DNA from 2 places in the Kineococcus sp. NPDC059986 genome. Region 2 is predicted to be linked to the other one. Evidence: riboswitches for the same ligand, from Rfam matches in the RefSeq annotation. Region 2 holds a riboswitch; the other holds the start of a gene.
The links. Region 2 has a riboswitch for thiamine pyrophosphate ahead of AB0637_RS09015 (ECF transporter S component). Riboswitches for the same ligand answer to the same signal wherever they lie in the genome.
Positions count from the first base shown of each region.

Region 1: another riboswitch for thiamine pyrophosphate. It lies ahead of thiM (hydroxyethylthiazole kinase); the one in region 2 lies ahead of AB0637_RS09015 (ECF transporter S component).

Region 1 covers NZ_JBFBND010000049.1:9,180-12,569, forward strand. Annotated here, with positions in the region: gene eda (bifunctional 4-hydroxy-2-oxoglutarate aldolase/2-dehydro-3-deoxy-phosphogluconate aldolase) at 1-549, shown strand, start outside; gene mgrA (L-glyceraldehyde 3-phosphate reductase) at 546-1,589, shown strand; TPP riboswitch at 1,661-1,761, shown strand; gene thiM (hydroxyethylthiazole kinase) at 1,754-2,581, shown strand; gene thiE (thiamine phosphate synthase) at 2,578-3,207, shown strand; gene thiD (bifunctional hydroxymethylpyrimidine kinase/phosphomethylpyrimidine kinase) at 3,204-3,390, shown strand, end outside.
Region 2 covers NZ_JBFBND010000009.1:48,786-52,175, reverse strand. Annotated here, with positions in the region: gene AB0637_RS09035 (SDR family oxidoreductase) at 1-544, shown strand, start outside; gene AB0637_RS09030 (CsbD family protein) at 564-737, opposite strand; gene AB0637_RS09025 (DUF4235 domain-containing protein) at 872-1,174, opposite strand; gene AB0637_RS09020 (hypothetical protein) at 1,190-1,330, opposite strand; TPP riboswitch at 1,380-1,484, shown strand; gene AB0637_RS09015 (ECF transporter S component) at 1,536-2,138, shown strand; gene AB0637_RS09010 (ABC transporter ATP-binding protein) at 2,144-3,390, shown strand, end outside.

The DNA.
Region 1 (3,390 bases), on a different contig from region 2:
CTGCTCGCGGGCGGTGTCGGCATCGTCGAACTGACCCTGCGCACCCCCGTCGCGCTCGACGCCGTGCGGGCCGTCGCGGCGGAGGTCCCCGAGATCCTGCTCGGCGTCGGCACGTGCACCTCGGCCGACGACGTGGCCCGCGCCGTCGACGCGGGGGCGCAGTTCCTCGTCAGCCCCGGGACGACACCGTCGATCGTGGGGGCCGCCCGCGACCGGGGGGTCCCGGTGCTGCCGGGCGTCGCGACCGTGTCGGAGGCCCTCGTGGCGCTGGAACTCGGGGTCCACGAGCTGAAGTTCTTCCCCGCCCAGCAGTCCGGCGGGGCGCCGTTCCTCGCGGCGTTGCGCACGGTCCTGCCGCAGGTCCGGTTCTGCCCGACCGGGGGGATCTCGCCGGCCACCGTGGGGGAGTACCTCGCGCTGTCGAACGTCGGGTGCGTGGGCGGCAGTTGGCTCACCCCGGCCGACGCCCTGGCCGCGGGGGACTACGCCCGCGTCGAGGAACTGGCCCGTGCCGCCGTGGCGTTGCGCGTGGCAGGATCGCCGACGTGAGCCCTACCACGTACACCGCTGACGCTGGACGGTACGAGTCCATGCCCTACCGCCGCTGCGGACGCAGCGGCCTGGAACTCCCGGCGCTCTCGCTCGGGTTCTGGCACAACTTCGGCGACGACAAGCCGTTCCAGACCCAGCGGGACATCACCCGCCGCGCGTTCGACCTGGGCATCACCCACTTCGACCTCGCGAACAACTACGGCCCGCCGTACGGTGCCGCCGAGACGAACTTCGGGCGGTTGTTCCGCGAGGACTTCAAGCCCTACCGCGACGAACTCGTCATCTCCTCCAAGGCCGGTTGGGACATGTGGCCCGGACCGTACGGGGACCACGGGTCGCGCAAGTACCTGACGGCCTCCCTGGACCAGTCGCTGCAGCGCACGGGCCTGGAGTACGTCGACATCTTCTACCACCACCGTCCGGACCCGGACACCCCGCTCGAGGAGACGATGGGGGCGCTCGACGCCATCGTCCGCTCGGGCAAGGCGCTCTACGTCGGGATCTCCTCCTACGGTCCGGAGCGCACGCTGCAGGCCTCGCGGATCCTGCGCGAGCTCGGCACGCCGCTGCTCATCCACCAGCCGTCGTACTCGATGTTCAACCGCTGGATCGAGTCCGGGCTGCTCGACGTCCTGGAGGCCGAGGGCGTCGGGTGCATCCCCTTCACCGCCCTCGCGCAGGGGTTGCTGACGAACCGCTACCTGAACGGGATCCCCGAGGACTCCCGTGCGGCGCAGGGCAAGTCCCTCGACCCGTCGATCCTGAACGAGGAGACGCTGCGCCGCATCCGCGGGCTGCAGGAGATCGCCTCGGGTCGTGGTCAGACCCTCGCGCAGCTCGCCCTGGCCTGGACGCTGCGCGACCGTCGCGTGACGACGACGCTCATCGGTGCCAGTTCCGTGCAGCAGGTCGAGGACAACGTCGCCGCCGTCCAGAACCTGGAGTTCGGTGACGACGAGCTGGCCGCCATCGAGGAGTTCGCCGTCGACTCCGGCGTCGACCTGTGGGCCGGCGTCCGCGAGGGCGGCGAGGCCTGACCCTCCCGCTCCGCCGCTGACCCGCCGCCGACCCCGTCCTGCCGGACCGGGGTCGGCGGCGGTGTAGCGTTCGCGGCGACACGGGGTGCTGCGCGCGGATCGCGCAGCTGAGAACACACCCGTCGCACCTGATTCAGGTAATGCTGACGAAGGGATGTCGCGGCATGGCTGCCGTTTCCACGACCGGTTCCCCGCTGGTGTCCGCCCAGGACGTCGCCCGCGCCCGCGAGGCCGTGGCCCAGGGCGCGCCCCTGGTCCAGTGCCTCACCAACTCGGTGGTGCAGACCATCACCGCCAACGCCCTCCTCGCCGTCGGGGCCGCCCCCGCGATGGTGGACAACGTCCACGAGGCCGCCGCGTTCGCCGCCGTCGCCTCCGCCGTCCTCGTCAACGTCGGGACCCTCGACGAGACGAAGGCGCAGGCCATGGCCCTGGCCGCGGGTTCGGCCCACGAGCACGGCCGGCCCTGGGTCCTGGACCCGGTGGCGGTCGGCGGACTGGAGTTCCGCACCCGGATCGCGCGGGACCTGCTCGCGCACGCCCCGACCGTGGTGCGCGGCAACGCCTCCGAGGTCATGGGGCTGGCCGGGGCGGGAGCCGGCGGCCGCGGGGTCGACGCGACCGACGGGGCCGAGGACGCCGTCGCGGCCGCGCGCGACCTCAGCACCCGCACGGGCGGTGTCGTCGCCGTGTCCGGACCCGTCGACGTCCTCGTGCACGGTGGACGCACCGTCCGCGTCTCCGGCGGCCACGTCCTGCTCACCCGCACGACGGGGGCGGGGTGCTCGCTCGGGGCGCTCGTCGCCGCCTACGCCGCGGCCGAAACCGACCCGCTCGTCGCGGCGGCCGCCGCGCACCTGCACGTGGCGCTCGCCGCCGAACGTGCTGCGGCGCGGGCTGACCGACCGGGTTCCTTCGCCATCGCGTGGCTCGACGAACTCGACGCGGTCGGCCCGCAGGACGTCCTCGACGGCGCCGGGCGCCTGGCGTGAGAGGGCCGTTCCGGCCCACGCTCTACCTCGTCACCGACACCGCCCAGTGCGGGGACCGCGGCGTTCCCGCCGTCGTCCGCGCGGCCGTCGCCGGCGGGGTCGACGCGGTCCAGGTCCGGGCCAAGGAGGGGTCGGACCGCGAGCGCCTCGCGCTCGTCGTGGCGGTCCGGGACGCGCTGCGGGGCACGGGGGTGCCGCTGTTCGTGAACGACGCCGTCGACGTCGCGCTCATCGCCGGTGTCGACGGGGTGCACCTCGGGCAGAGCGACCTGCCGCCCGAGGAGGTGCGCCGGATCGCGCCGGACCTGCTCCTGGGGTTGTCGGTCTCCACGCCGGAGCAGGCCGCCGCGGTGGACCCCGCCGTCGTGGACCACCTCGGCGTCGGACCCGTGCGCGACACCGCGACGAAACCGGACGCGGCGGCGGCCCTGGGGGCCGACGGGGTGGCGGCCGTCGTCGCCGTGTCGCCCGTGCCGTGCGTGGCGATCGGCGGCATCCACCCGGACAACCTGGACTCGTTGCGCAGCACGGGGATCACCGGGTTCTGCGTCGTCTCGGAGATCTGCGGCGCGGCGGACCCGGAACGGGCGGCGCGGGACCTGCGGGCCCGGTGGGAGCGCCGGTGAGCGCGCGGGTCGCCGTCCCCGTGGCCCTGACGATCGCCGGCAGCGACTCCGGCGGCGGTGCGGGGATCCAGGCCGACCTCAAGACGTTCGCGGCGCACGGCGTGTTCGGGACGAGCGTCGTCACGGCGCTCACGGCCCAGAACACCCGCGGGGTCCGCGGGGTGCACGTCGTGCCGGCGGCGT
Region 2 (3,390 bases):
GGCGGTCGTGGTCCGCCCCAGCCACACCTACGACCGGACGATGGTGCCGCTCGACGACGGGTGGACGGCCGTCGACCGGATGCGGCGCGGGAAACCCGTCGTCGTGCACGGGGACGGCACCTCGACGTGGGTCCTGACGCACCACACCGACTTCGCGGAGGGTTTCGTGCCCCTGCTCGGGGAACCCGCCGTCACCGGCGAGGCCGTCCACATCACGTCCGACGAGGTGCTTACGTGGGACGGGATCGCGCGCCGCCTCGCGACCGCGGCCGGGGTGGACGACCCGCAGATCGTGCACGTCCCCAGCGACGTCATCGCGCGCGAAGCCCCCGACCGTGGGCCGGGTCTGCTGGGCGACAAGGCGCACTCGGTCGTCTTCGACAACACCGTGCTGAAGCGGCTCGTCCCGGGTTTCGCGGCACGCACGTCGTTCTCCCAGGGAGCGCGGGAGATCGTGGCCCACCACGACGCGAACCCGGCCCTGCGGGTCGTCGACCCCGCTGTCGACGCCCGTCAGGACCGGCTCGTGGAACGGTTCGGCTGACACGCAGCCGAGGGGCGGATCAGCCCTTGAAGGCGTCCTTGACGTGCTCGCCGCGCTGCTTCAGGTCGGCGGCCGCCTGGTCCTTCTGACCCTCGGCGCGCAGTTCGTCGTCACCCTTGGCGCCGCCGGCGGCCTCCTTGGCCTTGCCGGCGAGGTCCTGGGCGGCGTTCTTGATCTTGTCCGTGGCGCTCATGGTCAGCCTCCTCGATGACCGGGTGGTTCCCGGTGCGGTCCCACTGCAGCACCGCCGCAGAGGGACCGCACCCGGGAACGGGGCCGGGCCGGGCGTCGTCACGACACCCACACGAACACCCTCGGGGACGAGGGTCAGGAGTACTTCTCGACGGCCCCGTCGTCACCGTGCCCGAGACCCGGGGGCAGGTCGCCGAAGCTCTTGCGGTACCAGACCGCGGCCTGCCGCTCGACGATCAACCGCGTGAGGCCGATGACGGCGCCGGAGGCCAGCGCCCACACGACCGCTTCCTTCCACGCCACGTCCGGGTCCTCCGGGTTGTCCGGCGGCGGCGACTTGGTCACCGCGACCCAGACCTTCTTCGTGACGCGCCCCGCGACCGCGGTCGCGAGGATGCCGGCACCCGGGCCGACGAACTTCCAGACGATCGAGCTCATGCCCGGCACCCTGCCCTACAGCAGTCCCAGGAGCCAGCCCAGGACCGGAGTCAGCGCGGCGGCGCTGCCGGCCAGGACCGCCAGCACGACCACGAGGGTCATGAGCTTGACCGCCCGCGACGGGCCGCCATCCGGTCCTCGCATCATCCGCAGCACGGCACCATCCTCCCCTCACCGGCCGGGGCGCCGCCGCGGTACCCTCGCCGGGCAACGACAGGGGAGCGCCGTGGGGCGCTGAGAGTGCGGGTTTCCGCAGACCCTCGAACCTGATCCGGTTCACACCGGCGTAGGGAGTCGGGACGTCCTCGACGCGTGACCGCGGTGGTCGCGCGTCCCCCTCCTGGGACCAGGAGGAACCACCGTGAGCACCACGCTCAACCGTTCGCGCGCCGCGCACCACTGGCGCACCGTCGACCTGCTCACCGCCGCCGTCCTCGGCGTCGCCTTCGGCGTCGTGTTCTGGGGCTGGGACGTGGTCTACGCGGCCGTCGAGCCCGCCTTCGCCTTCCTGCCGCCCCTGAAGGGCCTGCTCGGCGGGGTGTGGCTGCTGCCCGCCGTCGTCGCGGCGCTCGTCGTCCGCCGGCCCGGCGCCGCGCTGCTGGCCGAGATGGTCGCCGCGACCGTCGAGGCCCTCCTCGGCAACTACTGGGGCATCACCGTGCTCGTGTCCGGTGCCGTCCAGGGCGTCGGCGTCGAACTGGCCTTCGCCCTCTTCGCCTGGCGCCGCTCCGGCCCCGCGGTCGCCGTCCTCGGCGGCGTCGTCGCGGGTGTCCTGGAGGGGGTCGTCGAGCAGTTCCTCTACTACGGCGACACCTGGACGATGCCGTACCGCCTCGTCTACATCGGCTCCTTCGCCGTCTCCGGCGCCGTCATCGCCGGCCTGGGCGGCTGGGCCCTCGTCCGCGCGCTGGCCCGCACCGGTGCGCTCTCGGCGTTCCCCGCCGGGCGCGAGCACCGCGGCTGAGCACGGTGCCCCACCTCGCCCTGCGGGGGCTGACCGTCACCGCCCCCGGCGGCCGCACGCTCGTCCGCGACGTCGACCTCGACGTCGCGGCGGGCGAACGCGTCCTGCTCGCCGGACCCAGCGGTGCCGGCAAGTCCACCGTCCTGCGGGCGCTCGCCGGACTCCTCGACGACGACGTCGAGGCCACCGGCGAGGTGCTCCTCGCGGGACGGGCGGCGGCGCCGGGGGAGGTCGGGCTCCTCGTGCAGGACCCGCTCGACGCCGTGGTGGCCGAGACGGCCGGGCGGGACACCGCCTTCGGACCGGAGAACGCCGGCGTCGACCGTCCCGGCACCTGGCGCACGGTCGCCCGCGCCCACGCCGCGGCCCGGTACACCGCCGGGCGGGACCGTGAGGTGCGGACCCTGTCCGGGGGGGAGCGGCAGCGGCTCGCCCTCGCCGGGACGCTGGCGGCCGACCCGGCCGTCCTGCTCCTGGACGAACCCACCTCGATGCTCGACGCCCCGACCGCGGCCGCCGTGCGCGCCGCCGTCCTCGACGCGGTCGGGGGGACCCGCAGCCTCGTCGTCGTCGACCACGACGTGGCCGGGTGGGCACCCCACGTCGATCGCGTCGTGGTCCTCGGCGGTGGCGGTGTCGGTGTCGGTGTCGACGGCCCCGACGGTGGCGACCTGTGGTGGCCCGGGGTGCCCGCCCCGCAGCCGCTCGACGTCCCCGCCGGGCTGCTCGCCCCCACGCTCGCCGCCGGCGCCGGGGAGCTGCTGCGCGGTACCGACCTCGGCCTGGTCCGCACGCGTCGCGGGCTGCGGCCCCGGCCCCCCGCGACCGTCCTGCGCGGGATCGACGTGGCGCTCACCGCGGGCGCCGTCACCGCGGTCACGGGCGACAGCGGCGCCGGGAAGTCGAGCCTGCTGACGCTGCTGGCCGGGCTCACCCCGCCGACGTCGGGCCGGCTGCAGGCCGCGTCGTCGCTGGCCGGACGCAAGGGCCGCCGCGCGCCGCACGCGTGGACCTCCCGCGAGCTCGCGGCGCGGGTGGGGTGGTCGCCGCAGTTCCCCGAGCACACCTTCGTCGCCGCCACCGTCCGCGAGGAGGTCGCCGTGACGGCGTCCGTGCTCGGCGCCGACGCCTCCCGCGGGCAGGCCCTGCTGGAGCTGCTGGGCCTGACGGCGCTCGCCGACGTCAACCCCTTCCGCCTGTCCGGCGGGGAGCAGCGCCGGCTCGCCGTGGCCGCCGCCCTGGCCGCCGGACC